Regions from separate parts of the Enterobacter sp. UPMP2052 genome, predicted to be linked through region 3. Evidence: predicted binding sites of a transcription regulator. Region 3 holds the regulator's gene; each other region holds the start of a gene.
What was found. The regulator LexA, encoded in region 3, represses DNA repair genes until DNA is damaged. The targets are predictions, from matches to a motif close to TNCTGTATGTACATACAGNA.
Positions count from the first base shown of each region.

Region 1 (10,383 bases), on a different contig from region 3:
GCAAATCTACGATGGGTATCAGTCCGTCTCCCCGCTCCCTGGCGATTTCCTCGACAGACAGCCGGTTTACCAGCTCTATACCCTGCTCAACCGGGCGATCCTGTTTGGCGGCGAGCATCTGGTTAACGCGCAGCGCGCGCTGGATCGCGTGCTCGCGGCCTGATCTCACAGGGTGGCTAATGTGCCACCCTGCGTTTTCTTACAGGAAGCCGAGCAGCGAGAAGAAGAAATAGCCCGCCACAATGATGATCACCGGCAAGACGTAGAGCGGAAATATCTGCAGGAAAATGGTGTGACGCGGAACCACAATCCGCGATTCAATCTGCTCGCGCGTCAGCCCTGAGGCCCCTTTGGCCTGCTCCAGAATCAGCTGGTCCTCCACCCCTTCACGCAAAAAACGCGTCTGACGGCTCATGCGTGCGCCCGAGGCCTGTAGCGCCATCGCAATAAAAATCAGCGCATAGATTACCCAAAACCCAACGTTAAGCTTCTGGTGGAAATCCGGCGTCGGCGAGTTGTACCAGAAAAAATTCAGGAATGGCGTGTTGAAGCGCATCATCTCAATCATCACATGTGCGAAATCCAGCATAACCGCATTGATGCCCGGCTGCTTTTCGCTGTGATCGAACATGAATTTAAAGATGGAAATCAGCGTTGAAATCACCGCCGGAATAAAAATGACCCACCCGGCAATACGTTTTAAGACAGCGATGCGTCCAGCTTGTTGATACGTCATCAGTTCCCCTTCAAAAAAGACGCGTTATTTGTGCCTAAGTCTACCTGCTGACCGTGATTTTCGCCCGTTCTTTGAAGGCAATATGCTAAATTGCAGACTGGACTTAGCATTTATCGTTTGTCGGACACCTGAGAGAAGGAGACGTAATAATGACGGCACCGCGCCAGATTCTTGCCGCTATTTTTGACATGGATGGACTGCTGATCGATTCCGAACCGCTGTGGGATCGCGCTGAACTGGACGTTATGGCCAGCCTTGGCGTAGATATCTCTCGCCGGAACGAGTTGCCCGACACGCTTGGGCTGCGCATCGATATGGTCGTTGAGCTGTGGTATGCCCACCAGCCGTGGGTTGGCCCTGACCGCAACGAAGTGACCAACCGGATTATCAGTCGCGCGATTTCCCTGGTTGAGGAAAACAAGCCTCTTCTGCCCGGCGTGCGTGAAGCCGTTGCGCTCTGTAAGGCACAAGGCTTAAAAGTGGGGCTGGCGTCTGCCTCACCGCTGCATATGCTGGAAAAAGTGCTGACGATGTTTGAGCTGCGCGACAGCTTCGACGCGCTGGCCTCGGCGGAAAAGCTGCCCTATAGCAAACCCCACCCGCAGGTTTATATGGATTGTGCCGCGAAGCTGGGCCTTGACCCGCTGTCCTGCGTGGCGCTGGAAGATTCGGTCAACGGCATGGTGGCATCGAAAGCGGCGCGTATGCGCTCGATTGTTGTCCCGGCCGAAGAAGGTCAGCACGATCCCCGCTTTGCGCTGGCCGATGTCAAACTGTCATCGCTAACCGAACTTACCCCGCAGCACCTGCGCGGCGAGTAACCCTTTTCAGGCAGCATCGCTGCCTGAAAGCGTATGACCGGGCACGAAAGCGCATGAATAGTGCCCGTTTGTGACAAAGGGTTACACCGTCACCTCTTCCGTACACTGTATAAAAAACCTATACTGTATGAATTGACAGTTTGTTGGGTTTTATCATGACGGCGGAAGGCCACCTGCTTTTTTCAATTGCCTGCGCGGTGTTTTCTAAAAACGCTGAACTTACCCCTGTGCTGGCGCAGGGGGACTGGTGGCATATTGTCCCTTCCGCAGTATTGACCTGCCTGCTGCCGGATATCGATCATCCGAAGTCTTTCCTTGGCCAACGATTGAAGTGGATATCCAAACCTATTGCCAGGGCCTTTGGTCATCGCGGGTTTACCCACAGTCTGTTGGCTGTTTTTGGCCTGCTGACGCTTTTCTATCTTAAGGTCCCTGATAGCTGGATAGTGCCTGCCGATGCCATTCAGGGCATGGTGCTGGGCTATTTGAGCCATATTCTTGCCGACATGCTCACCCCGGCGGGCGTGCCGCTTCTCTGGCCCTGCCGGTGGCGCTTCCGCTTACCGATCCTCGCCCCCCAGAAAGGCAACCAGCTTGAGCGCGTGTTGTGCATGGCGCTGTTTGCCTGGGCGGTCTGGATGCCGCAAACGCTGCCCGAAAACAGTGCAGTCCGCTGGTCATCGCAAATGATTAACTCCCTGCAATTCCAGTTTAATCGTTTTATTAATCACCAGATTGAACATTAAACCGACAAAATAATCACATTTGTCATAAACCATTCCATTTGGATATAAGCGCCACATCACACTTCTGCTAACCTTGCGCCAACAGGCTCGGTAAAAACCGACCGGATAATAAATCAGGAGAACGGGGATGAATTTTCCACTCATCGCGAACATTATTGTGTTCGTTGTATTGCTATTGCTTCTCGCACAGACGCGCCACAAACAGTGGAGCCTGGCGAAGAAAGTACTCGTCGGTCTGGGTATGGGTGTCGTATTTGGTCTGGCATTACACGCCATTTACGGTTCCGATAGCCCGGTAATGAAAGAGTCTATCCAGTGGTTCAACATTGTCGGTAACGGCTATGTGCAACTGCTGCAGATGATTGTCATGCCGCTGGTGTTTGCCTCTATTTTGAGCGCGGTTGCGCGTCTGCACAACGCCACCCAACTGGGTAAAATCAGTTTTCTGACCATCGGGACCCTGCTGTTCACTACGCTTATCGCCGCGCTGGTCGGTGTACTGGTGACTAACCTGTTTGGTCTGACCGCCGAAGGTCTGGTACAAGGCTCAGCCGAAACCGCGCGCCTGACGGCAATCCAGACCAACTATGTTGGTAAACTCGCCGATCTGACCGTTCCGCAAATGGTGCTTTCCTTTGTTCCGAAGAACCCGTTTGCTGACCTGACCGGTGCAAGCCCGACGTCCATTATCAGCGTAGTGATCTTCGCGGCGTTCCTGGGCGTAGCGGCACTGAAGCTGTTGAAAGACGATGCGCCGAAAGGTGAACGCGTGCTGGTCGCCATCGATACCCTGCAAAGCTGGGTCATGAAGCTGGTTCGCCTGGTCATGCAGCTGACGCCTTACGGCGTGCTGGCCCTGATGACCAAAGTGGTAGCAGGCTCCAACCTGCAGGACATCATCAAGCTCGGTAGCTTCGTGATTGCGTCTTACCTGGGTCTCGCCATCATGTTTGTAGTGCACGGTATCCTGCTGGGCGTAAACGGCGTGAGCCCGCTGAAATACTTCCGTAAGGTATGGCCGGTGCTGACCTTCGCCTTTACCAGTCGCTCCAGCGCCGCCTCTATTCCGCTGAACGTTGAAGCGCAAACGCGTCGCCTGGGCGTACCAGAATCCATCGCCAGCTTCTCTGCTTCCTTTGGTGCCACCATTGGTCAGAACGGTTGCGCGGGGCTTTACCCGGCGATGCTGGCGGTGATGGTTGCGCCAACCGTGGGGATCAACCCGCTGGATCCGGTCTGGATTGCGACTCTGGTGGGTATTGTCACCATCAGCTCCGCCGGTGTGGCGGGTGTTGGCGGTGGGGCAACCTTCGCTGCGTTGATCGTACTGCCTGCGCTGGGTCTGCCGGTAACGCTGGTTGCACTGCTGATTTCCGTTGAACCGCTGATCGACATGGGTCGTACCGCTCTGAACGTCAGCGGCTCCATGACTGCCGGGACGCTGACCAGCCAGTGGCTGAAGCAGACGGACAAAACTATCCTTGAAAGTGAAGATGACGTCGAACTGGCGCACCGCTAATCACTGCACAATAAAAAAAACCGCCTGATGGCGGTTTTTTTATGTCTGTTAATCTTCAACCTCTTCTTCCTGGCGGATTTGCACCGCCCAGCGCTGCGCCGACTCGGGGACCGTAAACACGGGGGAGCGGCGGAAGTGTTCACCAATCAGCACAAATGCCACGTACTTCCCACGCAGCTGCCAGACATCGCGAAAGCCCTCAACCTTCAGGGCATGGTCAGGCGGCGCAGGTTCGACGCGGGGTACATAGCTAATAACCTGGCGATTTTGTTGGCGAAGAGGTTTCATAAGCGACGGGTTCACTAATACAGATTCTGAATACAGGAAATTTCTATCATAGCCGATTCTCCCCCCACCCGTCGCGCCTCGGGGGCCGATGATGACAGCTTTCGTTAAGAAAAATGTCCTAAAACGCCTGGTTCGTTAGCCTGTTCATGACATTGTTCTATCCTTAATAGGGTTTTTAGGAACGTATACAGGAGAAGCGTGCAATGTCGAACAATGATAAAACACATCAATCACCCATTCATGGCACTGAAGAATCTCAACCGGGAATGGATTCACTTGCTCCAGCGGACGGATCGCATAAGCCTTCACCGGGCCCTTCCGCACCGGGCGAACAACCTACTGCGCCGGGAAGTTTCAAATCCCCGGGCAACGCAAATGAAAAACTGAATGCTCTCGAGCCTCACCGCAAAGGCGGCGAAGGCCATGCGCTGACAACTAATCAGGGCGTACGTATTGCCGATGACCAAAACTCCCTGCGCGCAGGCTCTCGCGGGCCTACCCTGCTGGAAGATTTTATCCTGCGGGAAAAAATTACCCATTTCGACCACGAGCGCATCCCGGAACGCATCGTTCACGCGCGTGGCTCTGCGGCACACGGCTATTTCCAGCCCTATAAGAGCCTGAAAGATATCACTAAAGCGGACTTCCTCTCCGATCCCGACAAAAAAACGCCGGTGTTTGTGCGCTTCTCTACCGTCCAGGGCGGCGCAGGCTCTGCCGACACGGTGCGTGATATCCGCGGCTTTGCCACCAAGTTTTACACCGACGAAGGGATTTTCGATCTGGTAGGGAACAATACGCCGATCTTCTTTATTCAGGATGCACATAAGTTTCCTGACTTTGTCCATGCGGTAAAACCAGAGCCACACTGGGCCATACCGCAGGGACAAAGTGCACATGACACCTTCTGGGACTATGTTTCCCTACAGCCCGAAACCTTACACAACGTGATGTGGGCGATGTCCGACCGTGGGATCCCGCGCAGCTATCGCACCATGGAAGGGTTCGGGATCCACACCTTCCGCCTGATCAACGCCGAAGGTAAAGCCACGTTTGTGCGATTCCACTGGAAACCGGTCGCCGGTAAAGCGTCGCTGGTGTGGGATGAAGCCCAGAAGCTGACCGGTCGTGACCCGGACTTCCACCGTCGCGAGCTGTGGGAATCCATTGAAGCGGGTGATTTCCCGGAATACGAACTGGGGCTGCAGTTAATCCCGGAAGAGGACGAGTTCAAGTTTGATTTCGACCTGCTCGACCCGACCAAGCTGATCCCCGAGGAGCTGGTTCCCGTGCAGCTGGTGGGCAAAATGGTGCTCAACCGTAACCCGGATAACTTCTTCGCCGAAAACGAACAGGCCGCGTTCCACCCAGGGCATATCGTCCCCGGCCTGGACTTCACCAACGATCCTCTGCTGCAGGGGCGTTTATTCTCATATACCGATACGCAAATCAGCCGCCTTGGCGGGCCAAACTTCCACGAAATCCCGATCAACCGCCCCACCTGCCCTTACCACAACTTCCAGCGCGACGGGATGCACCGCCAGGATATCGACACCAACCCGGCCAACTACGAACCTAACTCGATCAACGATAACTGGCCGCGTGAAACGCCGCCGGGGCCGAAGCGCGGCGGGTTTGAGTCTTATCAGGAACGTGTGGACGGGGCAAAAATCCGCGAACGCAGCCCCTCCTTTGGGGAGTATTACGCCCACCCTCGCCTGTTCTGGAACAGCCAGACGCCAATTGAGCAACAGCATATTATCGGCGGCTTTAGCTTCGAACTGAGTAAAGTGGTGCGCACCTACATCCGCGAGCGCGTGGTGGATCAGCTCGCGCATATCGATATCCAGCTTGCCCAGAGCGTTGCCGACAATCTCGGCATTACGCTCACCGACGAACAGCGTCATGCCGCCCCGCCGAAAGACGTCAACGGCATCAGGAAAGATCCGTCCCTGAGCCTCTATGCGGTACCGGGCGGGTCAATCAAGGGCCGCGTCGTGGGGATCCTGCTTAACGACAAAACCCGCGCCAGCGATCTGCTGGCGATCATGACAGCGCTGAAAGCCAAAGGGGTGCACGCCAAACTGCTCTACTCGCGCATGGGCGAAGTGACGGCTGATGACGGCTCAGTACTGCCGATAGCGGCCACCTTTGCGGGGGCGCCGTCGCTGACGGTGGATGCGGTGATTGTGCCGTGCGGCGATATCGCCAGCCTGCTTGGCAACGGTGATGCCAACTACTACCTGCTGGAAGCCTACAAGCACCTGAAGCCGATTGTGTTTGCTGGCGACGCACGCCAGTTTAAACCGTTGCTGAAAGTAGCGGATCAAGGCGAAGAAGGGATTGTCGAGGGTGACAGCGTTGATGATGCGTTTATGACCCAGCTGTTCGACCTGCTCGCCGCCCACCGCGTGTGGTCGCGAAGCAGTAAAACTGCGCAGATCCCGGCATAAAAAAAGCCGGGTGGCCGTGCGGGCTGATACCCTCACCCCAACCCTCTCCCACGGGAGAGGGAGCAAACATAAAAAAAGGCAACGTTCGTTGCCTTTTTACTTTTACCTCGCCCCCGGGCTTTTTACTCACAGATCGTTAAACGTCCCTAAACGATAACCGCGCTCGGCAATCGCATACTTCAGCGAGGATGAGGTCAGGATATCCAGCTCTGTCAGCCGCGGCCAGCAGTAGGCACTTTTGCGTATCGTATTATCAACAAAAGCCGGGTGCGCCATAACCTCCAGCGAATGCTCGCCTCGTGCGGCAGACTCATCCAGTACCTTCAGGAACAGTGCTTCGTCGATTTCATCCCCGTAAAATGCGCTGCTGAACCCGTCGGTCGTGGACACAGACGGGCTGCTCAGGCCATGAAGCGCCAGCTCAGTGCGATCCACGCGCATCGCCACCCCTTTACGCCGGGCAAACTCCGCGACAATCGGGAGAATCGCCGGGATCATATGCACGTGATGATGGCTGTCGATATGTGTCGGCTCACGACCAAACACGTCAACAAAGCGGTTAAACTGGCAGTCCAGCTCGCGGGTGATTTCGTCGAGCGGCAACGTCCCCTGCTCGGCCATTTCCCAAATCCATTTGCCCAGTGCGCCGTCGCGCGTCAGGCCCGGCATGGGGGAAAGCGGCATGCCCAGCGTCAACACAAAGTGCATACCGACACCGAGCTCAGGTACGTCCCGGCTGAGCTGCGCCGCGTGCCCGGCCGCTTCACCATTGATCATGGCGGTGGTCGAGGTCACGATGCCCCGACGACAGGCTTCAATGATGCCGTAGTTCTGCCCTTTCGACAGGCCAAAATCATCGGCATTCACAATCAGCAGGTTTTCCATTGCGCCCCCTCTTAACGGTGTTTCAGCTTCTCAACCGTAGCAGCAAAGTTTGGCAGCCATTTCTCATGCGCCAGGATCATCTCACTCGCCAGCTGTTCCGCGTCGCGGTCGGAATGCACCAGTGGGCTAAGGTTCAGCGCCAGGAGCACATCGTTCAGCTCGCCGCTTAACGCAGCGTGGCTCGCCGCCACTTCAAACCCTTTGATGGTATGGATCAGGCCCATCACTTTGTCATCAAAATGGGTGATGCGTGGGTGCGGTTTTGCGCCGTCGCGGCCCAGGATACAGGTCATCTCAACGGCCCAGTCTGCCGGAATGTTATCGATGTGTCCGTGATGCGGCACGTTCACATAGTGTTCCGCCAGCTTGTCGTTATAGATGGCGTTAATCACTTCACACGCCGCGTCCGAATAGTACGCCCCGCCGCGCTGCTCAAGCTCTTTTGGCTTAACGTTCAGGTTCGGATCTTTATACAAATCAAACAGCTGCTTTTCAACTTTCTGCACAACCTGTGCACGCGCGCCGCCCTTGTAGTATTCACCCATCTCAATCGCCAGCATCTCTTTCTGCTTGAAGTAGTAAAGCAGATAGGAGCACGGCAGCAGATTCAGCGAGCGAATAAGCCCTTCGCTGAACGGCAGGTCAAAGATATTTTTCACCGATGCGGCAGTCAGACGGCCGGAGGCCACACCGTCGAGCAGCTCGGCAAAGCGTGATGTGCCGTTAACGATCACATCTTTGATGAATACCATGTGGTTCAGGCCGAACAGGTCGATGGACAGCTCGTCGCTGTCGCTCAACGCAAGTACGTCGCGAATAAACATCTTCATGCCAATCGGAATATTACATACACCGATAAAACGCTTGAAGCCGGTATGGCGGTACACCGCCTCGGTGACCATGCCCGCCGGGTTAGTAAAGTTGATCACCCAGGCATTCGGGCAGATCTCTTCCACATCTTTGATAATGTCGAAAATCACCGGGATGGTACGCAACCCTTTGAACAGGCCACCTGCGCCGTTAGTCTCCTGACCGAGGTAGCCGTGGCTGAGCGGTATACGCTCGTCGAGCTCGCGGGCTTTCAGCTGGCCTACACGCAGCTGGGTCGTTACAAAATCAGCATCTTTCAGCGCCAGACGGCGGTCGAGGGTTTTATGCACGGTGAGCGGAACGCCCGCTTTTTCAACCATACGCTGGCAGAGGTCGAAAATAATATTCAGCTTCTCCTGACCTTCCTCAACGTCCACCAGCCATAATTCGCTCACCGGCAGTTCATGATAACGTTTCAGGAAACCTTCCAGTAATTCCGGGGTATAGCTGCTGCCGCCACCAATGGTTACGACTTTTAATTTCTGTTGCATAAATATCTCCCTTCGCATATCAGGTTAACCGCCTGCAACGTATAGCGTGCTGTTCCCGCTATTTTGGGCAAGCAATCAAGACAGTATTCGTGGCGGATATAACCGCCAAAAGTTAATTCATTACCGTTAAACTCTTTCGGTAACTGTTCGGTGTGAATGAGGTAAATTTCTTAAAGGTCTTAATAAACAGACTGGGACTGCTGTAGCCCGACTCATAGGCAATATCGGTGACAGAGTAGTTCGTAATTTCCAGCTGTTTTTTGGCAAAATTAATGCGGATTTCATTAATTATTTGCACGGGCGTTTTGCGATAATAGCGCTGGGTCGCGCGGGTTAAATATTCCTGCGACTTACCCGATAACGCCACCATATTCTCCAGCGCATTGTCACTGAATTGACATTTATCGTGCATCATTTCAACGGTGCCGCGCAGCCACTGGGGAATATCATCAATCACCTGCTGTTCTTCACGGTGATGACGAAGACGGTTCATCACGTAGAAGGTGACGGTTTCAATAAACTCATCAAATTCGTTATCGCGGAAGTTAAGCGATGCAATCACCGTTTCAATCCAGGTCATGAACTCGTTTTTGACGCGATAGACCTGCGAGGCCACGAAGCAGAACGGCACCAGCGGCAGGTAGTGTTTCTCAAAGAAACGTCTGCTTACCCCAACGTTGAGAATGCGCGTTGCACCGAATTCATAAAAGCTCTGGTGATAGGAGCCCATCGGCAGGAAGACGAAATCACCGCGTTCCAGCAGGACACGCTTGCCGTTGATCTCCTGATAGTAGCGGCCGGTCAGAACAATCGTGAACTCGTAGTAGTCGTGCTGGTGCAGACCGCTCGCGCTCTCCGTCTTGTTGTAAATAACCACATGAAAATTTTTGCCATTAAACAGCTGCTGCTCAAAAGCGGTTTTAATTTCCATCGTGCTGACCTCCTGCTACCTGACTTACTGCATCTTCTCGTGAAGCTCAATCAACTCAGCCACCAGCTCGCGGGCCAGCATGGACGTCATTAGATGGTCCTGAGCATGAACCAGCACCAGGCTCACTTTCATCTTCCCTTCGCCCTGATCGCCTTCGATAAGTTTAGTCTGCACGAGGTGAGCTTCATTCAGCGCGGTGCGCGACTGATCCATCATCGTTTTGGCTGCTGCAAAATCGCCCTGCTTGGCCTGCTTCAGCGCGGCGTAGGCCAGGCTACGGGCCTGTCCTGAGTTGATGATGAGGCCCATCACCACTTCTTCCAGATCGTTCTCTGCGGCTTCTTCGGCTACGATACTGTCCAAATCTAACATCTTTTCGCTCCTTGTGGCTGGCGCGGGCTGCCCCGCGCCGTGCAATTTTAGAATTTCAGTGCGAGGGCGATATCCTCTTCGCTCTCTTCTTCGTCGATGACCGTTGCGGCTTTGTTCGCTATCGCCACGAACGGCATGTACAACAGGGTGGCAATTCCGAGGTTGAATATCGCCAGCAGGAAGGCGGCCACGCTACCGTTGGTATTGAAGAACGCGCCCAGACCGGTCGGCATCGTCCACGGTGCAATGTTGGTTACCGGCGGGATAATGC
Region 1 covers NZ_JBSKJR010000001.1:1,467,901-1,478,283, forward strand. The annotation lists gene ACWKX3_RS06835 (fructosamine kinase family protein) at 1-163, shown strand, start outside; gene ACWKX3_RS06840 (YniB family protein) at 200-736, opposite strand; gene hxpB (hexitol phosphatase HxpB) at 886-1,557, shown strand; gene ACWKX3_RS06850 (metal-dependent hydrolase) at 1,701-2,303, shown strand; gene ACWKX3_RS06855 (L-cystine transporter) at 2,431-3,822, shown strand; gene cedA (cell division activator CedA) at 3,871-4,146, opposite strand; gene katE (catalase HPII) at 4,314-6,563, shown strand; gene chbG (chitin disaccharide deacetylase) at 6,690-7,448, opposite strand; gene ACWKX3_RS06875 (6-phospho-beta-glucosidase) at 7,460-8,809, opposite strand; gene chbR (transcriptional regulator ChbR) at 8,922-9,740, opposite strand; gene chbA (PTS N,N'-diacetylchitobiose transporter subunit IIA) at 9,765-10,112, opposite strand; gene chbC (PTS N,N'-diacetylchitobiose transporter subunit IIC) at 10,160-10,383, opposite strand, start outside.
Region 1: the regulator LexA is predicted to act here: its motif matches at 1,679-1,698, upstream of ACWKX3_RS06850 (metal-dependent hydrolase).

Region 2 (10,383 bases), on a different contig from region 3:
TCCTGGTGGCAGCTCTCTAACCGTGGAGAATCGTCGCCGTTTCGTGAAACCAACTACGAGCCGCAGCTGTTCCTCGGCTTCGCAACCGATTATGAGTTTGCCGGCTGGACCCTGCGTGACGTTGAATTCGGTTTCAACCATGATTCCAACGGCCGTTCCGATCCCACCTCACGCAGCTGGAACCGCGCCTATACACGCCTGATGGCGCAGAACGGCAATTTCATGGTGGAAGTCAAACCATGGTACGTCGTGGGCGATACCGACGATAACCCGGATATCACCAAATATATGGGTTACTATCAGCTTAAAGTTGGCTATCAAATCGGTGACGCAGTGCTGAGCGCCAAAGGCCAGTACAACTGGAACACCGGCTACGGTGGCGCAGAACTGGGCTTAAGCTACCCTATGACTAAACACGTGCGTCTCTACACCCAGGTTTACAGCGGTTACGGCGAGTCGCTTATCGATTACAACTTCAACCAGACCCGCGTCGGTGTGGGCGTGATGTTGAACGATATTTTCTAAGCAGCACGAATGTTTTTGCGTTAAACGTTGAAGTTTCTCTCTCAGGCGCTGAAAATAGCGCCTGTTTTATTTTTGGCATATGGGGTTAATGTGGCGCAGGCGGAAGTATTGAATCAGGAGTCGCTGGCTAAACAGGTTTTGCATGAAACCTTTGGCTACCAGCAGTTCCGCCCCGGCCAGGAAACCATCATTGAAACCGTGCTGGAAGGCCGCGATTGTCTGGTGGTCATGCCGACCGGCGGCGGTAAATCGCTCTGCTATCAAGTACCCGCGCTGGTGCTTAACGGCCTGACGGTGGTGGTATCGCCCCTTATCTCGCTGATGAAAGACCAGGTTGACCAGCTGCTTGCCAACGGCGTGGCGGCGGCCTGTCTTAACTCCACGCAGACCCGCGAACAGCAGCAGGACGTCATGGCTGGCTGCCGTAACGGGCAGATCCGCCTGCTGTATATCGCGCCGGAACGCCTGATGCTGGATAACTTCCTCGATCACCTGGCGCACTGGAATCCGGTGCTGCTGGCGGTGGATGAAGCGCACTGTATCTCCCAGTGGGGTCACGATTTCCGTCCGGAATATGCCGCGCTTGGCCAGCTGCGTCAGCGCTTCCCCGAACTGCCGTTTATGGCGCTCACCGCCACCGCCGACGACACCACCCGCCTTGATATCGTTCGGCTGCTGGGCCTTAACGATCCGTTTATTCAGGTCAGCAGCTTCGACCGCCCGAACATCCGCTACATGCTGATGGAGAAATTCAAGCCGCTGGATCAGCTCTTACGCTACGTCCAGGAGCAGCGCGGCAAGTCGGGCATCATCTACTGCAACAGCCGTGCGAAGGTGGAAGACACCGCCGCGCGTCTGCAAAATCGTGGCTTTAGCGCCGCGGCCTATCATGCCGGGTTAGAAAACCACATCCGCGCCGACGTGCAGGAAAAATTCCAGCGCGACGATCTGCAAATCGTCGTCGCTACGGTGGCGTTCGGTATGGGGATTAACAAGCCCAACGTGCGCTTTGTGGTGCATTTCGACATTCCGCGCAATATCGAATCCTACTATCAGGAAACGGGCCGCGCCGGGCGTGACGGCCTGCCTGCGGAAGCGATGCTGTTTTACGATCCGGCGGATATGGCGTGGCTGCGCCGCTGTCTGGAAGAGAAGCCCCAGGGACAGCTGCAGGATATCGAGCGCCACAAGCTCAATGCGATGGGCGCGTTTGCCGAGGCGCAAACCTGCCGTCGTCTGGTGCTGCTCAACTACTTTGGCGAAGGGCGACAGGAGCCGTGCGGCAACTGCGATATCTGCCTCGATCCGCCGAAGCAGTACGATGGCCTGATGGACGCGCGTAAGGCGCTCTCAACCATCTACCGTGTGAATCAGCGCTTCGGGATGGGCTACGTGGTGGAAGTGCTGCGTGGCGCGAACAACCAGCGTATCCGTGATATGGGCCATGACAAGCTACCCGTCTACGGCATCGGCAAAGACCAGAGCCACGAGCACTGGGTCAGCATTATCCGCCAGCTGATCCACATGGGGTTTGCCACGCAAAACATTGCCCAGCACTCCGCGCTTCAGCTTACCGAAGCGGCGCGTCCGGTGCTGCGCGGTGAAATTGAACTCAAGCTCGCCGTGCCGCGCGTTATTGCCCTGAAGCCGCGTGTGATGCAGAAATCCTACGGCGGAAACTATGACCGCAAGCTGTTCGCCAAGCTGCGTAAGCTGCGTAAAGCCATTGCCGACGAAGAGAACATTCCGCCTTATGTGGTCTTTAACGACGCAACGCTGATAGAGATGGCCGAGCAGATGCCGCTCAGCGCCGGTGAAATGCTCAGCGTTAACGGTGTCGGCACGCGCAAGCTCGAGCGATTCGGCAAGGAGTTTATGGCGCTTATTCGCTCTCATGCCGATGGTGATGATGAGGAGTAGTCAGCCGGCCAAAAAAGTGCCAGTATGATGACTCACTGTATTATTTTCCCGCGAGCTAATTATGTTAATGCTATTTCTCACCGTGGCATTAGTGCACATCGTTGCGCTGATGAGCCCCGGCCCTGACTTTTTCTTCGTATCGCAAACTGCCGTCAGCCGCTCCCGCAAAGAGGCGATGATGGGCGTACTCGGCATTACCATGGGCGTCATGGTGTGGGCGGCGGTGGCGCTGCTTGGCCTGAACCTGATTCTGGCGAAAATGGCCTGGCTGCATAACATCATCATGGTCGGCGGCGGCCTGTATCTGTGCTGGATGGGCTACCAGATGCTGCGCGGCGCGCTGAAGAAAGAAGAGAAAAAACCGGAAGAGCCGAAGGTAGAGCTGGCGACCGGCGGCCGCAGCTTTGTGAAAGGGCTGCTGACCAACCTGGCGAACCCGAAGGCGATTATCTATTTCGGTTCCGTGTTCTCGCTGTTCGTGGGCGATAACGTCGGCGCAGGCGCGCGCTGGGGGATCTTCCTGCTGATCGTGGTAGAAACTTTTGCGTGGTTTACCGTGGTCGCCAGCCTGTTTGCGTTACCGGCCATGCGCCGCGGCTACCAGCGCATCGCGAAGTGGATCGACGGCTTTGCCGGAGCGCTGTTCACCGGCTTTGGCATCCACCTTATCATTTCTCGCTAAGCATGACGCGCTGACGCAAGCAGCGCGCCCACCAGCATAAACAGCGAACCAAACACCTTGTTCAGGGCCTTCATCTGTTTAGGCCCTTTAATCCACGCCGCAATCCGCTGGGCCAGCGTCGCGTAGCCAATCATCACGATGATATCGACAATGATGGTCGTCGCGCCGAGCACCACATACTGCATCACCTGTGGCTGATGCGGCACGATAAACTGCGGGAACAGGGCGGCAAGGAAGACGATGCTTTTCGGGTTAGTCAGGTTCACAAAAACCGCCCGTTTAAACAGACGTCCACGGGTTTGCGTCTGGGCGAGCGTGTTCAGGTCAATCGAGCCTGCCGCGCGCCACTGCTGAATCCCCAGCCAAATCAGGTATGCCGCACCGGCCCATTTCAGCACCTCAAATGCCAGCACCGAGCGGGAGAACAGCGTTCCCAGACCAATCCCCACCAGCACGATGTGGATGCCCAGCCCGGTTTGTAAACCGGCAATAGAGGCAACCGCGCCGCGATACCCGTGGTTAATAGAGGTGGTCATGGTGTTGATGGCGCCAGAGCCAGGAGAAAGGCTGAGGATGATGGATGTCAGCAGGTACGCGAACCACCACTCGAAGGTCATTTGAAGCTCCCGAATCGTCTGTTTTTATGCCACAATACGCTATTGTTGAGTCATTTTGTGACCGGTTACGAAAAAACGATATTCCTTGGCTTACGGGGGTGGAAACCCGATGTTTCAGCAGAAAAAGGACTGGGAAACTCGAGAAAACGCATTTGCTGCTTTCTCTATGGGGCCGCTGACCGACTTCTGGCGTCAGCGTGAGGAAGATGAGTTTACGGGCGTGGGTGATGTTCCGGTACGTTTCGTGCGTTTTCGCAACGAGAAAAACGATCGTGTGGTTGTCGTCTGTCCCGGACGCATCGAGAGCTATGTTAAATATGCGGAACTGGCCTATGACCTGGTTCACACCGGTTTTGATGTTCTGATCATCGATCACCGCGGGCAGGGGCTTTCCGGGCGCATGTTGCCGGACACCCATCGCGGCCACGTGGATAATTTCAGCGATTATGTCGACGATTTGGCCGCCTTCTGGCAGCAGGAAGTGGAGCCGGGCCCGTGGCGTAAGCGCTATATCCTGGCGCACTCTATGGGTGGCGCTATCTCTACGCTCTTTTTGCAACGCCATGAACAACAGTGCGATGCCATTGCGCTGACCGCGCCGATGTATGGCATTGTCATTCGTTTTCCTGACTGGATGGTGCGCCACATTCTCGACTGGGCTGAGGGCCATCAGCGCATTCGAGAGGGGTATGCCATCGGCACAGGGCGGTGGCGTGCGCTGCCGTTTGCCATCAACGTGCTGACCCACAGCCGGCAGCGCTATCGCCGTAATCTGCGTTTTTATGCCGATGAACCACGCTTGCGCGTCGGTGGCCCTACCTGGCACTGGGTGCGGGAAGGTATCCTTGCGGGTGAACAGGTGCTGGCAGGCGTGGCGAATGACGCCACCCCGACATTGTTAATCCAGGCGGAAGAGGAGCGTGTGGTCGATAACCGCATGCATGACCGCTTTTGTGAACTGCGCGCCGCCGCCGGACACCCTTGTGAAGGGGGTAAACCGCTGGTCATAAACGGCGCGTACCATGAGATCCTTTTCGAAAAGGACGACATGCGCTCAGTCGCGCTTAACGCCATCGTTGAATTTTTCAACAGGCATAACTGATTCTTGTTTTTTTACCAGAGGTTGAAATCCCTATGTACCAGGTTGTCGCATCTGATTTAGATGGCACGCTGCTTTCGCCCGACCACACCCTGTCGCCTTACGCGAAAGAGACCTTAAAACTCCTGACCGCCCGTGGCGTGAACTTTGTGTTCGCCACTGGCCGCCACCACGTAGACGTGGGGCAGATCCGCGATAACCTGGAGATCAAAGCCTACATGATCACCTCCAACGGTGCGCGCGTGCACGACACCGATGGCAACCTGATCTTTACCCATAACCTCGACCGCGACATCGCCACCGATCTCTTCGGCGTGGTGAACAACAACCCGAATATCGTCACCAACGTGTACCGTGACGACGAGTGGTTTATGAACCGCCACCGCCCGGACGAGATGCGTTTCTTCAAGGAAGCCGTGTTTAACTACTCCCTGTACGAACCGGGGCTGCTGGATCCGGAAGGGATCAGCAAAGTGTTCTTTACCTGCGAAAACCACGAAGAGTTGCTGCCGCTGGAGCAGGCGATTAACGCGCGCTGGGGCGACCGGGTGAACGTCAGCTTCTCAACGCTGACCTGTCTGGAAGTGATGGCGGGCGGGGTCTCTAAAGGCCATGCGCTGGAAGCGGTAGCCAAACGTCTGGGCTTCGGGCTGAAAGACTGTATCGCCTTTGGCGACGGCATGAACGATGCTGAGATGCTCTCTATGGCGGGCAAAGGCTGCATCATGGAGAACGCGCACCAGCGCCTGAAAGATCTGCATCCTGAGCTGGAAGTCATCGGTACCAACGGTGACAACGCGGTGCCGAAGTACCTGCGCAAACTGTTTCTTGAATAATCTTCATTCGGTTATTTATTGCTCAGTCGTCAACTAAAGAGTTCGCTACAATGCCTGTCCTTCTTTCTGAGAGACAAGCATTGTGGCGCTACTCATTATCACCACCATCCTGTGGGCCTTCTCCTTTAGCCTGATTGGCGAATACCTTGCCGGTTCGGTCGACAGCTACTTCTCGGTGCTGATGCGCGTGGGGCTGGCGGCGCTGGTGTTCCTGCCGTTTCTGCGCACGCGCGGGCAAACGCTGAAAACTCTCCTGCTGTACATGCTGGTGGGCGCGATGCAGCTCGGCATCATGTATCTGTTCAGCTTCCGGGCCTACGTTTACCTGTCCGTCTCGGAATTCCTGCTCTTTACCGTGCTTACGCCGCTGTACATCACGCTGATCTACGATCTGCTCAGCAGGCGTCGTCTGCGCTGGGGATATCTGCTAAGCGCTGCGCTGGCGGTCGTGGGGGCGGCGATTATTCGTTATGACAAAGTAAGCGACCACTTCTGGACCGGGCTGATGTTCGTCCAGCTTGCCAATATCAGCTTTGCCATCGGCATGGTGGGCTACAAGCGCCTGATGGAGACCCGCCCGATGCCGCAGCACAACGCCTTTGCCTGGTTCTATATGGGCGCGGCAATCGTTGCGGTAGCGGCGTGGTTTATGCTCGGCAATCCGCAGAAGCTGCCGACCACGTCGCTACAGTGGGGCGTTCTGGTATGGCTGGGCGTGGTCGCGTCCGGGCTGGGTTACTTCATGTGGAACTACGGCGCGACCCAGGTGGACGCCGGTACGCTGGGGATCATGAACAACGTTCATGTGCCTGCCGGGCTGTTGGTCAACCTGGCGATCTGGCAGGAACAACCGCACTGGCCGAGCTTCATTATTGGGGGAGCAGTGATCCTGGCTTCGCTGTGGGTGCATCGCCGTTGGGTCGCTCCGCGCTCCGCACAAACGGAAGATGGTCGCACGCGTGGTTCCGCGTTGAACGAATAAACGCTTCCGTAATCGGCTGACGCTGCTCGCCATCGCGCACGGCGGCGTACAGCCGGCTCCACAGTCCTTCACCCAGGGTTTTGGTCACCACCAGGCCCTGGCGTTCAAAACTCTCCACCACCCAGTGCGGCAGCGCCGCGATGCCCATTCTGGCGGCAACCATCTGAATCAACAGCAGGGTGTTATCCACGCTTTTCAGCTGTGGGCTGATGCCCGCTGGCTGGAGGAAATGACGCCAGATATCCAGTCGGCTGCGCTGAACCGGGTAAATCAGCAGCGTTTCCGTGGCCAGATCTTCAGGGCTGATGCGCGTTTTGGCGGCCAGCGGATGGTCCGGGGCCAGCACCAGACGCACCTCGAAATCAAACATCGGGGAATAGTGCAGCCCGCTGCGCGGCAGTATGTCCGAGGTCATCACCAGATCCAGCTCGCCCTGCTGGAGCGAAGGCTGAGGATCAAACGTCACGCCGGAGGTAAAGTCCATCTCCACCTGCGGCCACTTCTGGCGGAAGTTCTCAAGCGCGGGGGTCAGCCACTGAATACAGCTGTGGCACTCAATGGCGATGCGCAGCCTGGTCTGCTGCGGCTCGTTGCAGGACTGCAGGGCGCTCGCAATCTGCGGCAGCACCTGATTCGCGAGCTGGAGCAGAATTTCACCCTGCGGCGTAAAGCGCAGCGGCTGGCTCTTACGCACAAACAGACGAAAGCCAAGGCGTTGTTCCAGATCGCTGAACTGGTGAGAAAGTGCGGACTGGGTCTGATGCAGCGTGGCCGCCGCCGCCGCGAGTGAACCGCAGTTCCGCAACGCTTGTAGCGTTTTCAGGTGTTTTATCTCGATCATGAAAGTCCTTCACTTCGCCATGAACAATTTGCGCTTGAGGAATATACAGTACCTGCCAATTATAGATGTGTAAACATCTGGACGTCTAAATAACGAATTTCACAAGGGGCACACCATGACAATCCGTAATCACACTCTCGGTTTCCCTCGCGTTGGTCTGCGTCGCGAGCTGAAAAAAGCGCAGGAAAGCTACTGGGCGGGCAACCTCAGCCGTGAAGAATTGCTGGCAACGGGCCGCGAGCTGCGCGCACGTCACTGGGACCAGCAGAAAGACGCAGGCATTGACCTGCTGCCCGTGGGCGATTTCGCCTGGTACGACCATGTTCTGACCACCAGCCTGCTGCTTGGCAACGTGCCGGCTCGTCATCAGAACAGCGATGGATCGGTAGATATCGACACCCTGTTCCGCATTGGCCGTGGCCGTGCGCCAACGGGTGAGCCAGCGGCAGCGGCGGAAATGACCAAATGGTTCAACACCAACTATCACTATATGGTGCCTGAGTTTGTGAAAGGTCAGCAGTTCAGGCTGACCTGGACCCAGCTTCTGGATGAAGTGGACGAAGCGCTGGCGTTGGGGCATCAGGTGAAACCTGTCCTGCTGGGGCCGGTGACGTACCTGTGGCTGGGCAAGGTAAAAGGCGAGCCGTTCGACCGCCTGAGCCTGCTGAACGACATTCTGCCGGTCTACAAACAGGTGCTCATTGAGCTGGGTAAACGCGGTATTCAGTGGGTACAAATCGATGAGCCTGCGCTGGTACTGGAGCTGCCGCAGGCGTGGCTGGATGCCTTCAAGCCGGCATATGCCGCGCTTACCGGGCAGGTGAAGCTGCTCCTGACCACCTATTTTGAAGGCGTCACGCCGAACCTGAATACCATTACCGCGCTGCCGGTGCAGGGCCTGCACGTTGACCTGGTCCACGGCAAAGACGATGTGGTAGCGCTGCACAAACGCCTGCCGGAAGAGTGGCTATTATCCGCAGGCCTGATCAACGGTCGTAACGTATGGCGCGCCGACCTGACCGAGAAATATGCACAAATCAAAGACATTGTCGGGAAACGTGAGCTGTGGGTCGCATCGTCCTGCTCGCTGTTGCACAGCCCCATCGACCTAAGCGTTGAAACCCGTCTGGATGCGGAAGTGAAAAGCTGGTTTGCCTTTGCCCTGCAGAAATGCCAGGAGCTGGCCCTGCTGCGCGACGCCCTTAACAGCGGCGACACGGCGGCGATTGCCGAATGGAGTGCCCCGATTCAGGCGCGTCGTCACTCGTCCCGCGTTCACAACCCGGCGGTAGAGAAACGCCTGGCGGCCATTACCGCCCAGGACAGCCAGCGTCAGAGCGCCTATGAGGTGCGTGCTGAAGCCCAGCGTGCCCGCTTTAACCTGCCTGCCTGGCCAACCACCACTATCGGCTCGTTCCCGCAGACGACTGAAATCCGCGGTCTGCGTCTCGACTTCAAAAAGGGCAAACTGGACGCCAGCCACTACCGTACCGGTATCGCTGAGCACATCAGGCAGGCGATTACCGAGCAGGAGCGTCTCGGCCTGGACGTGCTGGTTCACGGCGAGGCCGAGCGTAACGACATGGTGGAGTATTTCGGCGAGCATCTCGACGGCTTCGTCTTTACCCAGAACGGCTGGGTCCAGAGCTATGGCTCCCGCTGCGTGAAACCGCCGGTGGTGATCGGCGATATCAGCCGCCCGGAAGCGATCACCGTGGAGTGGGCGAAGTTCGCCCAGTCGTTGACCGACAAGCCGGTGAAAGGCATGCTGACCGGCCCGGTGACCATTCTATGCTGGTCTTTCCCGCGTGAAGACGTTAGCCGCGAAACCATCGCGAAGCAAATCGCGCTGGCGCTGCGTGACGAAGTGGCGGACCTCGAGGCGGCGGGCATCGGCATCATCCAGATTGATGAACCGGCGCTGCGTGAAGGCCTGCCGCTGCGTCGCAGTGACTGGGACGCTTATCTGAAGTGGGGCGTGGAGGCATTTCGCATCAACGCTGCCGTGGCGAAGGACGACACGCAGATCCACACTCACATGTGTTACTGCGAGTTTAACGACATCATGGACGCTATCGCCGCGCTGGACGCCGACGTGATCACCATTGAGACCTCGCGCTCGGACATGGAGCTGCTGGAATCGTTCGAGGAGTTTGATTACCCGAATGAAATCGGGCCGGGCGTGTACGACATTCACTCGCCAAACGTGCCCAGCGTGGAGTGGATTGAGGCTCTGCTGAAGAAGGCCGCCCAGCGCATTCCGGCAGAGCGCCTGTGGGTGAACCCGGACTGCGGCCTGAAAACCCGCGGCTGGCCGGAAACCCGAAGCGCCCTGGCAAACATGGTGAAGGCGGCGCAGAACTTGCGTCAGGGGTAATATAATCGCCCACCCAAAATGTAGGCCCGGTAAGGCATCGCCGCCACCGGGCTTTTTACTTTTACGCTTTCTTCCCGCCGTACTGGCTAAACCATGCCAGCATTCTCTGCCAGCCATCTTTGGCAGACTCCGCGTGATAGCTCGGACGATAATCGGCATTGAAGGCATGTCCGGCATCCGGGTAAACCACGATCTCCGCCTTTGCGTTAGCCGCGCGAAGCGCATGGCGCATCGTGTCGACCGTATCCAGCGGAATACCGGTGTCCTGACCGCCGTACAGCCCCAACACAGGCGCGTTGAGATCGGTCGCGATATCAACAGGGTGCTTCGGCGAATTCAGCGTTTTTTCTCCAACCAGTTTGCCGTACCAGGCCACAGCGGCTTTGAGCTGCGGATTGTGTGCGGCATACAGCCAGCTAATGCGCCCACCCCAGCAGAAGCCGGTGACCATCAGACGGTGCGGATCGCCGCCGTTGCGCGCCGCCCAGCTGGCGACGTGGTCGA
Region 2 covers NZ_JBSKJR010000015.1:19,561-29,943, reverse strand. The annotation lists gene pldA (phospholipase A) at 1-525, shown strand, start outside; gene recQ (ATP-dependent DNA helicase RecQ) at 616-2,445, shown strand; gene rhtC (threonine export protein RhtC) at 2,507-3,127, shown strand; gene rhtB (homoserine/homoserine lactone efflux protein) at 3,124-3,744, opposite strand; gene pldB (lysophospholipase L2) at 3,854-4,846, shown strand; gene yigL (sugar/pyridoxal phosphate phosphatase YigL) at 4,879-5,679, shown strand; gene ACWKX3_RS22040 (carboxylate/amino acid/amine transporter) at 5,762-6,661, shown strand; gene metR (HTH-type transcriptional regulator MetR) at 6,549-7,502, opposite strand; gene metE (5-methyltetrahydropteroyltriglutamate--homocysteine S-methyltransferase) at 7,618-9,879, shown strand; gene ACWKX3_RS22025 (dienelactone hydrolase family protein) at 9,941-10,383, opposite strand, start outside.
Region 2: the regulator LexA is predicted to act here: its motif matches at 7,534-7,553, upstream of metR (HTH-type transcriptional regulator MetR).

Region 3 (10,383 bases):
CGCTTGACCCGGCGCAGCTTGACTGGCTGCTGCTGGAAGATTCCATGACAAAACGTTTTGAACAACAGGGAAAAACGGTCACGGTGACGCTGATTCAGGAAGGATTTGTCTCATCTGATGAGATTGCCGATGAACTGCCGCTGCTGCCGCGTGAAGAACGCTACTGGTTACGTGAAATTTTACTGTGTGCCGACGGCGAGCCGTGGCTTGCCGGGCGGACAGTGGTGCCTGAATCAACGCTTTCCGGGCCTGAGCTCGCACTGCAACGACTGGGAAAAACGCCGCTGGGGCGCTATCTTTTTACTTCGTCCGAGTTAACCCGAGATTTTATTGAGATTGGTCGCGATGCCGATCTGTGGGGACGCCGTTCCCGTCTTCGCCTGAGTGGTAAACCGTTAATACTGACGGAGCTGTTTCTACCCGCATCGCCGTTGTACTAAGAGGAAGAAAAAAATGGAGTGGAGTCTGACGCAGGACAAGCTGCTGGCCTATCACCGCTTGATGCGTACCGATAAGCCCATTGGCGCGTTGCTGCTGCTGTGGCCAACGTTATGGGCGCTGTGGGTAGCCACCCCGGGCTTACCGCCGCTGTGGATCCTGGCGGTGTTTGTGGCAGGTGTCTGGCTGATGCGCGCCGCAGGCTGCGTGGTCAACGATTATGCCGACAGAAAATTTGACGGCCACGTTAAGCGTACGGCCAACCGCCCGCTGCCGAGTGGTCAGGTTACCGAGAAAGAGGCCCGCACGCTGTTCGTGGTGCTGATTGCGCTCTCCTTCCTGCTGGTGTTAACCCTGAACACCATGACGATCCTGCTCTCCGTGGCCGCACTGGCACTGGCGTGGGTCTATCCGTTTATGAAGCGCTATACCCATCTTCCGCAGGTGGTGCTGGGCGCGGCGTTTGGCTGGTCGATCCCGATGGCGTTTGCGGCGGTGAGCGAATCCGTACCGCTCAGCTGCTGGCTCATGTTCCTGGCCAATATTCTCTGGGCCGTGGCGTACGATACGCAATATGCGATGGTCGACCGTGACGATGACCTCAAGATTGGCATCAAATCAACGGCGATCCTGTTTGGCCGTCATGACAAGCTGATCATCGGCATTATGCAGGTCGCGGTTGTGGCCCTGATGGTCGCCATTGGTCGCCTGAACGGGCTGAACTGGGAGTTTTACTGGTCCGTGCTGGTGGCCGGACTGCTGTTTGCGTACCAGCAAAAGCTGATTGCGAAGCGTGAACGTGAAGCCTGCTTTAAGGCGTTTTTGAACAATAACTACGTTGGCCTGGTGCTGTTTATCGGGCTGGCGATGAGTTACTGGTCATAAAAAAGCCGGGTGGCGGCTTCGCCTTACCCGGCCTACGATTTAGCGGAACATGTAGGCCGGGTAAGCGTTAGCGCCACCCGGCTTTAACATCATTCGCCCTGCGTCGCACTCTCGATCGTTAAACGCACGTCTGAGGTAATCAGGTCTGCCAGCATCTGGTAGATCTTCATCGTCTCTTCCGGCTCGGCATCGCCCGTGTCGCTGATAAACCCTTCATCACGCAGCGTCAGCACCAGAGAGCTGAACACGGCCTTGTCGAAGAATTCCGGCGCGTTAATGCCGTGCAGAACGGACAGGCGCTGGGCCAGCGTCCGGCTCTCTTTTTCCAGCGTACCGCGGTTGATGGACGGGTTCGCGCTCAGCAGCCAGAAGGTAATAGCGTAGCGCTGAAGCGTCTCACGCGCGCCTGCCGCCAGCAGTTGCAGCGTCCGGGAACGTGATGGGTTGATGTTCAGCTCGTCTTCGGTGACGGTCACCAGCCCCTGACGACGCATCTCTTCCGTTAATTTATCCAGCTCTGCCGCCAGCTCATCTTTGCTCCAGCGCAGGAACAGCTCCGCTTTCAGCATCGGGTAGATGGCCGCAATATGGCGCAGCAGTTCCTGGCGAGAAATACGACGATGCTGGGTAATGATGGCAGCCATCAGCGACGGCAGCATCAGCATATGCGTGATGTTGTTGCGATAGTAGGTCATCAGCACGGCCTGCTCGCGCGGCAGAATGATGATATCGCCGATCGTATCTTTTTCGACTTCAAACTTGTTCATCTGCAGCGCATGGTCGATAAGCTCGCTGGCGGTGGCAGAAGGCACGGTAGAGTCGGTGGAGTACGGAACATTACGCATAATGTCGAGGTAGCAATCGAGCTGCTCGGTCAATTGTTCACGAGTCAGAGAACGCTGGCGCGAGGCCAGAAGCGCCGTACAGCACAGGTTCATGGCGTTCGCCGCACCTGCGTTGTTAATGCGCACCATCAGCTCCGAGGCGATGCCGTTTACCGTTGGCGTCAGCCAGGCCGGGCGTACCGCTTCGATGGGGTCGATAGATTCGCGCCACTCCGGAACGTGGTGGTTAAGGTAGGTCATCAGCGGCATTGGTTCGCCGAAGTTCACGTAGCCCTGACCGAGGTTGCGCAGTTTGCTCAGCCCACGCAGCATCTGCGGCAGGCTCTCTTTCTCTTTGGTCGCACCGCGCAGCTCTTTTGCGTAGGTGCCCACTTCCATGACGTGCTCATAGCCGATGTAGATAGGCACCAGCGTAATCGGACGCGTGCCGCCACGCAGCATCGCCTGAATGGTCATCGACAGCGTGCCGGTCTTCGGATCGAGCAGGCGACCGGTTCGGGAGCGTCCGCCTTCGACAAAGTACTCAACGGAATAACCGCGGCTGAACAGCTCGCCCAGATATTCACGGAACACGGTGGAGTAAAGCTTGTTGCCCTTAAAGGTACGGCGAATAAAGAACGCACCCAGACGGCGGAAGATCGGCCCTGCTGGCCAGAAGTTCAGGTTGATACCGGCCGCGATGTGCGGCGGCACCAGGCCCTGATGATAAAGCACGTAGGAAAGCAGCAGGTAGTCCATGTGGCTGCGGTGGCAGGGCACATAAACAATCTCGTGGCCGTCGTGTGCCAGCTGACGCACGCGCTCGGCGTTGTGGACGTTAATCCCCTGATAGAGGCGGTTCCACGTGAAGCTGAGAATACGGTCAGAAAGCCGGATCATCTCGTAAGAGAAGTTCGCGGCGATCTCTTCCATCAGTGCAATGGCGTTTTGCTGGGCTTTCTCATGCGAGATTTTCTTGCTGCGCGCTTCGTCTTCGACGGCGCGAGCAATGGCTTTTGACGCCAGAAGCTTGTTGAACAGATCCTGACGCGCCGGGAGACGCGGGCCAACCGCGGCCAGACGCTGACGCGCAAAGTGCATACGCGCCACGCGCGCCAGTTTTTGCGCAATGATTTTGTCGGTGCCGTGTTCGTCTGCCATGCGGCGCAACGAAACGGAAGGGGAGAAACGGACAAAGCTGTCGCGCCCCAGCCATGAGACGGCGAAGAATTTCTGGATGCCGTTGAGCATGCGCAGCGGCGGGTTCTCCTCGCCTTTTTCGCGGCCCGGACGACGACCAAACATCACGGAGACCGGCACCATCTGCACATCCAGGCCAGGATTGCTGCGGTGCAGGTCAAGATAGTCATGGAACAGCTTGATGGACTCTTCTTTCGGCGTGTAATAGGTGAACACGCGCGGCCCGCCGTGGATAAACACATAGCGTGGCAGCAATGTGCCATCAACTTCCAGCGGTTCTAGCGGGTCGGGAAGGTCATGCGCCAGACACTGGGCGCGAAGCGTCAGTAGGTCAGCCTTCGAGTTATAAGGCAAAACGTACATAATAGGGCGCGACGTATCGAGCCCTAATTCCAGCGCGGGTTCTGCTGGGATAGACTTACTTTTTACCAGGACGCTTAATGGTAAATTAAGTAACTTGTAGTAAATTCGTGGCCAGCCGGACATAAACGATGTAAAGCCTCTGGTTAATAATGCAATTGCGGCGCAAGGATAACAGAAAGCGCGCAAGATTTCTGTTGTTACCCGTCATACTTCAGGCTGCAGCAAAACGCGCTGCGGCTATATACACTGCATCCTTCAGGCTCGCCTGAGGCAGCATGAATGATTTTGTGTATAGTTACTGACGCTATTTCCACTATAAGGTTCTTTTAATGGCCAATAATACCACTGGGTTAACCCGAATCATCAAAGCTGCAGGCTATTCATGGAAAGGTTTCCGCGCCGCATGGATCAATGAAGCTGCTTTCCGCCAGGAAGCGGTTGCCGCGATTGTCGCGGTTATCATCGCGTGTTTCCTTGATGTTGATGCCATAACCCGCGTACTCCTCATTGGTTCCGTACTTCTGGTGATGATAGTGGAAATTATCAATAGCGCTATTGAGGCAGTGGTAGACCGAATTGGTTCAGAATTTCATGAGCTTTCGGGTCGCGCTAAAGATATGGGATCGGCTGCCGTGCTGCTGGCGATTATCATCGCAGCCATCACCTGGGTCACGCTGCTTTGGTCACATTTCCGATGAGCCTCGAGGAATAATTAAGTCCCTGGTTTTTTGTGCAGTTTTTGGTTCCAAAATCGCCTTTGACTGTATATACTCACAGCATAACTGTATATACACCCAGGGGGCGGAATGAAAGCGTTAACGACCAGGCAGCAAGAGGTGTTTGATCTCATTCGGGATCATATCGGCCAGACGGGTATGCCACCCACGCGTGCAGAAATCGCGCAGCGTCTGGGTTTCCGCTCTCCAAACGCGGCTGAGGAACACCTCAAAGCGCTGGCGCGTAAAGGCGTCATTGAGATTGTTTCTGGCGCATCACGCGGTATTCGCCTGCTTGTTGAAGAAGAGACGGGTATTCCGCTGATTGGCCGTGTTGCGGCGGGTGAACCGCTGCTGGCACAGCAGCATATCGAAAGCCACTATCAGGTGGACCCCGGTATGTTTAAGCCGAGCGCTGATTTCCTGCTGCGCGTTAGCGGGATGTCGATGAAAGACATCGGTATTCTCGATGGCGATCTGCTGGCGGTTCACAAAACGCAGGACGTACGCAACGGCCAGGTTGTGGTTGCGCGCATTGATGATGAAGTGACCGTTAAGCGCCTGAAGAAACAAGGCAATACCGTGCAGCTGCTGCCGGAAAACAACGAATTCACGCCTATTGTGGTAGACCTGCGAGAACACAGCTTCTCCATTGAAGGGCTGGCCGTTGGCGTTATCCGCAACGGCGAATGGCTGTAATCTCTTCCTGACGGGCTGCGGTTTCTCCGCGGCCCGTCTCGTTTTATCGTCCCCGGTATTCTCCCATGTCACTGCTGACTGCTTCTGATAAGGCACTCTGGCGTCTCGCGCTGCCGATGATTTTTTCCAATATTACCGTTCCTCTGCTCGGCCTGGTGGACACGGCGGTTATTGGTCATCTGGATTCCCCCGTCTATCTGGGCGGCGTGGCGATTGGCGCCACGGCAACCAGCTTCCTCTTTATGCTGCTGCTCTTTTTACGCATGAGCACCACAGGGCTGACGGCCCAGGCCTACGGCGCGAAAGATCCGCTGCGGCTGGCGCGTGCGCTGGTTCAACCTTTATTCCTGGCGCTCGGTGCAGGCGCGCTGATCGTTTTGCTGCGCACGCCGCTGATAGACCTGGCGCTGCATATCGTGGGCGGCAGCGAAGCAGTGCTGGAGCAGGCGCGGCGTTTCCTCGAAATCCGCTGGCTGAGTGCGCCCGCTTCGCTGGCAAACCTGGTTCTGCTTGGCTGGCTGCTGGGCGTGCAGTACGCCCGCGCGCCGGTGATCCTGCTGGTGGTCGGTAACCTGCTCAACATTGTGCTCGATCTCTGGCTGGTCATGGGCCTGCATATGAACGTGCGGGGGGCGGCGCTGGCAACCGCAATCGCCGAGTACGGGACATTTTTGATTGGCTTGTGGATGGTCTGGCGCGCTCTGGCGATGCGCGGGATCTCGGTTGCGCTGCTCAAAACCGCCTGGCGGGGCAATATGCGTAAGCTGCTGGCGCTCAATCGGGATATCATGCTGCGCTCGCTGCTGTTACAGCTCTGCTTCGGTGCGCTGACGGTCTTCGGGGCGCGCCTTGGGCCAGAAATTGTTGCCGTCAATGCGGTGTTAATGACGCTCCTGACCTTTACCGCCTACGCGCTGGATGGTTTTGCCTATGCGGTTGAAGCCCATTCCGGGCAGGCATACGGTGCGCGTGAAAGCGGCCAGCTTCGCGAAGTATGGCGGGCGGCGTGTCGTCAGTCGGGTTTGGTCGCACTGGCATTTGCACTGATCTACGCCTGTTTCGGTGGGCACATCATCGCGCAGCTCACCTCACTCCCGGCGCTGCGTGAACTGGCCAGCCATTACCTCATCTGGCAGGTGATCCTGCCGGTGGTGGGGGTCTGGTGTTATCTGCTGGACGGTATGTTTATTGGTGCAACGCGAGGCGCGGAAATGCGCAACAGCATGGCAGTTGCGGCGGCCGGTTTTGGTCTGACGCTCTTTACGCTGCCGTACCTGGGTAACCATGGTTTGTGGCTGGCGCTCGCGGTATTCCTCTCCCTGCGGGGCCTCTCGCTGGCCTTTATCTGGCACCGTCACTGGCGAAACAACACCTGGTTTCCTGCCCGTTCTGATATATCGTGACGGTTAAAGATTCTGAATATAAATCGGGCTGCCGAATCCCTGACTATAATAATTATCACGTCCAGCAGAAATGCACGTACCGGACGATACGAATTTACGCTTAATACGAGGACACGATTATGAATAAAGACGAAATCGGCGGCAACTGGAAGCAATTCAAAGGTAAAGCGAAAGAACAGTGGGGTAAACTCACCGATGACGACATGACCGTCATCGAAGGTAAACGTGACCAGCTGGTAGGTAAAATCCAGGAGCGTTACGGTTACGAGAAAGATCAGGCGGAAACCGAAGTCAAAGACTGGGAAACCCGTAACGACTATCGCTGGTAATTGATTACCACCCGTGCGAACACGGAAGTACTCCTGAGGGCGGCCATGAGCCGCCTTTTCTTTTGCCGCTAGCGGGGTTTTTTCTTCACCAGGATGGAGTGGTCATGCTGACATGCGTCCTGATGGCTGCAGGATTCCACTTCCACGCAGGCGGAGCATAACCCGTGTGCTTCAATGACGTTATGGCGCAGCGCGAAGCCCATTTTGGCCGCCAGCGTATGCATGATGTCTTCAACCCCTTCCGCACCTTCTTCTTTCACCGCGCCACAGCGATCGCAGATAAACATTGCGGACGTGTGGGTGGGCTGATCGAACAGGTGACACAGCACGTAGCTGTTGGTCGATTCCACCTTATGCACAAAGCCCTGCTCAAGCAGAAAATCCAGCGCGCGATAGACGGTGGGCGGTTTTGCCTGCGGTTCGCTTTCACGCAGCAGGTCAAGCAGATCGTACGCGCTGATGGCACCTTGTTGCAGGCTCATCAGACGCAGTACCTCAAGGCGCTGCGGAGTCAGGCGCACATTGCGTTGCGCGCACAGCTTTTCAGCCTGCACTAACAGCTCTGTTGTGGACTTATCCATGAAGCACCTCGGGTGTAATAGGGCGGAAAACCCTCACTTTATCATGTTCTGTTAAAAACACCGAGTTTCCCCAGGCTGTGCTATACCTGTCGCATTGCAACAGCGGACATTAACCATGAAAAGACCTGACTGCATTCGACACTGGCGCGACGTTGAAGGCCCGGACGACGCAACCTATCCCGATAGCAACGAACTGTTTTCCATCGGCGCACCGCTGGCCCGCAGGCTTGGGCTGAGCCGCATGGGTATTCATCATGAGCGTTTACCGCCGGGCCGACGCACCTCTTATCCGCATGCGGAAAGCGATGAAGAGGAGTTTGTTTACGTGCTGGAAGGCTACCCGGAAGCCTGGATCAACGGTTATCTGTGGAAGCTGGAACCGGGCGACAGCGTGGGTTTTCCTGCCGGAACCGGCGTTTGCCATACCTTTATCAACAATACCGAGGAGGAGGTACGGTTACTGGTGGTGGGAGAGGCCAATAAAAAGCACAACCGCATCTACTATCCGCTCAACCCGGTGTATGCCGCCACGCGTGAAGACCGCTGGGTTGACCATCCTCCGCAGTTTTTTGGCCCGCACGATGGAAAAGTTGGGCGAAAATAATTTCCTCTTCTATAAATATTGAGGGCCGTCACACATAACAACAGGCCCTCACGGAATTTTATTTAGGGAAAGAAATAGCGGGTCTTTTCGTTCTTATTCACAGCAATAGTTCGTTCCTGTTTGGGTGATAACAGACGGGAGTTATTTCATAACAGACTATAAGACGAGCATACTGTGAAAAAACATTTTAAATTTTCGGTGGTTAGCATCGCTGTCTCCCTGTTTATGGCAAATCAGGCGGGAGCAGCCAATACCTGGGCGGAGGCGAGAAGCGACGCAATGGGTGGAACGGGCGTCGCGGCGGGGAGCTATGGCAGCGGGGCGTTAATCAACCCGGCGTTATTAGCAAAGGCAAAACCCGAGGACGATGTTACGGTAATATTACCGTCCGTTGGCGCGCAAATTACGGATAAAGACAACCTTCAGGACGAAATTGATAACATCAACGATAAGATCAATCGCTATCAGGATGTTATTGATAATCTCACCCCCATCGACATCATTACCAATCCGTTAGGCTCAATTAATCAGTTCCAGGGCGCGGCGAAAGATCTCGCTGACGAGCTGGATTACCTTAAAGGCAAAACCGCCCGTGCTTCAGCCGGTGCAGGGATTGCCGTCAGCATTCCTAACGACGTGCTCTCCGTGGCGTTTATGGCTAAAGGTTATGCCCACGGGCGCGTCAGCTCCTCTATCGATCAGCAGGATATTGATTACCTGCGCGGGATCCAACGAAGTGATGCGGTGGCCGCAGGCGTGGCGCTGGATGCTGCGCTGAACGGTACTGACCAAATCACCAAAAACCTCAACTCCACGGCCTCTGGCCGCGCGGCGATTGTCTCCGACTACGGTATCGCCGTTGCCCGTCAGTTCGACCTGGGCGGCGTACCGGTCTCCGTGGGCGTGACGCCAAAATTGCAGAAAACCTGGGTCTATAACTACACCACATCGATTTACGATTACGACAGCAACAAGTGGAATGATAGCCGCTACCGTACGGACGACACCGGTTTTAACGTTGATGCGGGTATTGCCGCCGATTTCGGTGAACACTGGACGGTGGGCGTGAGCGGGCAGAACCTGATGTCGCGCGATATCGACACCAAAGATGTTCGCATCCGCAATGGCCGCACGGGTGAAGTGGTGAGCTACAAAGATACCTATCAGATCCGCCCGCTGGTCACCGCCGGTGCCGCCTGGCATAACGATCTGGTGACGCTGACCGCCGACGGTGACTTGACCGAAACCAAAGGCTTTAAGAGTGAAGATACCTCTCAGTACGTCGGCGTAGGTGCTGAAGTCACGCCGCTGAGTTGGCTGGCGGTGCGTGCGGGTTACCGTGCCGACGTGAAGGGTAACGACAGCAATGTCTTTACCGGCGGTCTGGGCTTTGCGCCGTTCAACACGGTCCACGTAGACCTGATGGGACTGTATGGGGAAGATGAAACCTGGGGCGCAGGCGCGCAGCTCAGCATGACCTTCTAAAGTGCACCGGAGGCACTCCGCCTCCGGTGTTTCTTTGTGCTATAGTAGCGCCCCTTTTCCACCAGATGCTTAAAACTTCGCCATGTCGTCAGAATTACAGACTGCTTTCCCCGCTCACCGTTTCTCCATAGCGCCGATGCTTGACTGGACGGACAGACACTGCCGCTACTTCCTGCGCCAGCTCTCCCGCCATACGCTGCTGTACACCGAAATGGTGACCACCGGGGCGATTATCCACGGAAAAGGGGACTATCTGGCCTACAGCGACGAAGAGCATCCGGTTGCGCTGCAGCTGGGCGGGAGCGATCCGGCGGCGCTGGCGCAGTGCGCGAAGCTTGCCGAAGCGCGCGGTTACGACGAGATCAACCTCAACGTAGGCTGCCCGTCCGATCGCGTGCAAAACGGTATGTTTGGCGCATGCCTGATGGGGAACGCGCAGCTGGTTGCCGACAGTATCAAAGCCATGCGCGACGTGGTTTCGATTCCGGTCACGGTGAAAACGCGTATCGGCATTGACGACCAGGACAGCTACGAATTCCTGTGCGATTTCATCGACACGGTCTCAGGCAAAGGGGAGTGCGAGATGTTCATCATCCACGCGCGTAAAGCCTGGCTCTCCGGCCTTAGCCCGAAAGAGAACCGTGAAATCCCCCCGCTGGACTACCCGCGCGTATACCAGCTGAAGCGTGACTTCCCGCATCTGACGATGTCGATTAACGGCGGCATAAAATCGCTTGAAGAGGCCAAAACGCATCTGGCGCATATGGACGGCGTGATGGTTGGTCGCGAGGCGTATCAAAACCCTGGCATCCTGGCGACGGTCGATCGCGAAATCTTTGGCGTCGAGGGTGCTGAT
Region 3 covers NZ_JBSKJR010000012.1:31,911-42,293, forward strand. The annotation lists gene ubiC (chorismate lyase) at 1-440, shown strand, start outside; gene ubiA (4-hydroxybenzoate octaprenyltransferase) at 454-1,323, shown strand; gene plsB (glycerol-3-phosphate 1-O-acyltransferase PlsB) at 1,413-3,833, opposite strand; gene ACWKX3_RS20680 (diacylglycerol kinase) at 4,040-4,408, shown strand; gene lexA (transcriptional repressor LexA) at 4,517-5,125, shown strand; gene dinF (MATE family efflux transporter DinF) at 5,191-6,528, shown strand; partial or broken gene ACWKX3_RS20695 (hypothetical protein) at 6,525-6,599, shown strand; gene ACWKX3_RS20700 (CsbD family protein) at 6,648-6,857, shown strand; gene zur (zinc uptake transcriptional repressor Zur) at 6,926-7,438, opposite strand; gene ACWKX3_RS20710 (cupin domain-containing protein) at 7,554-8,042, shown strand; gene traF (conjugal transfer protein TraF) at 8,268-9,527, shown strand; gene dusA (tRNA dihydrouridine(20/20a) synthase DusA) at 9,610-10,383, shown strand, end outside.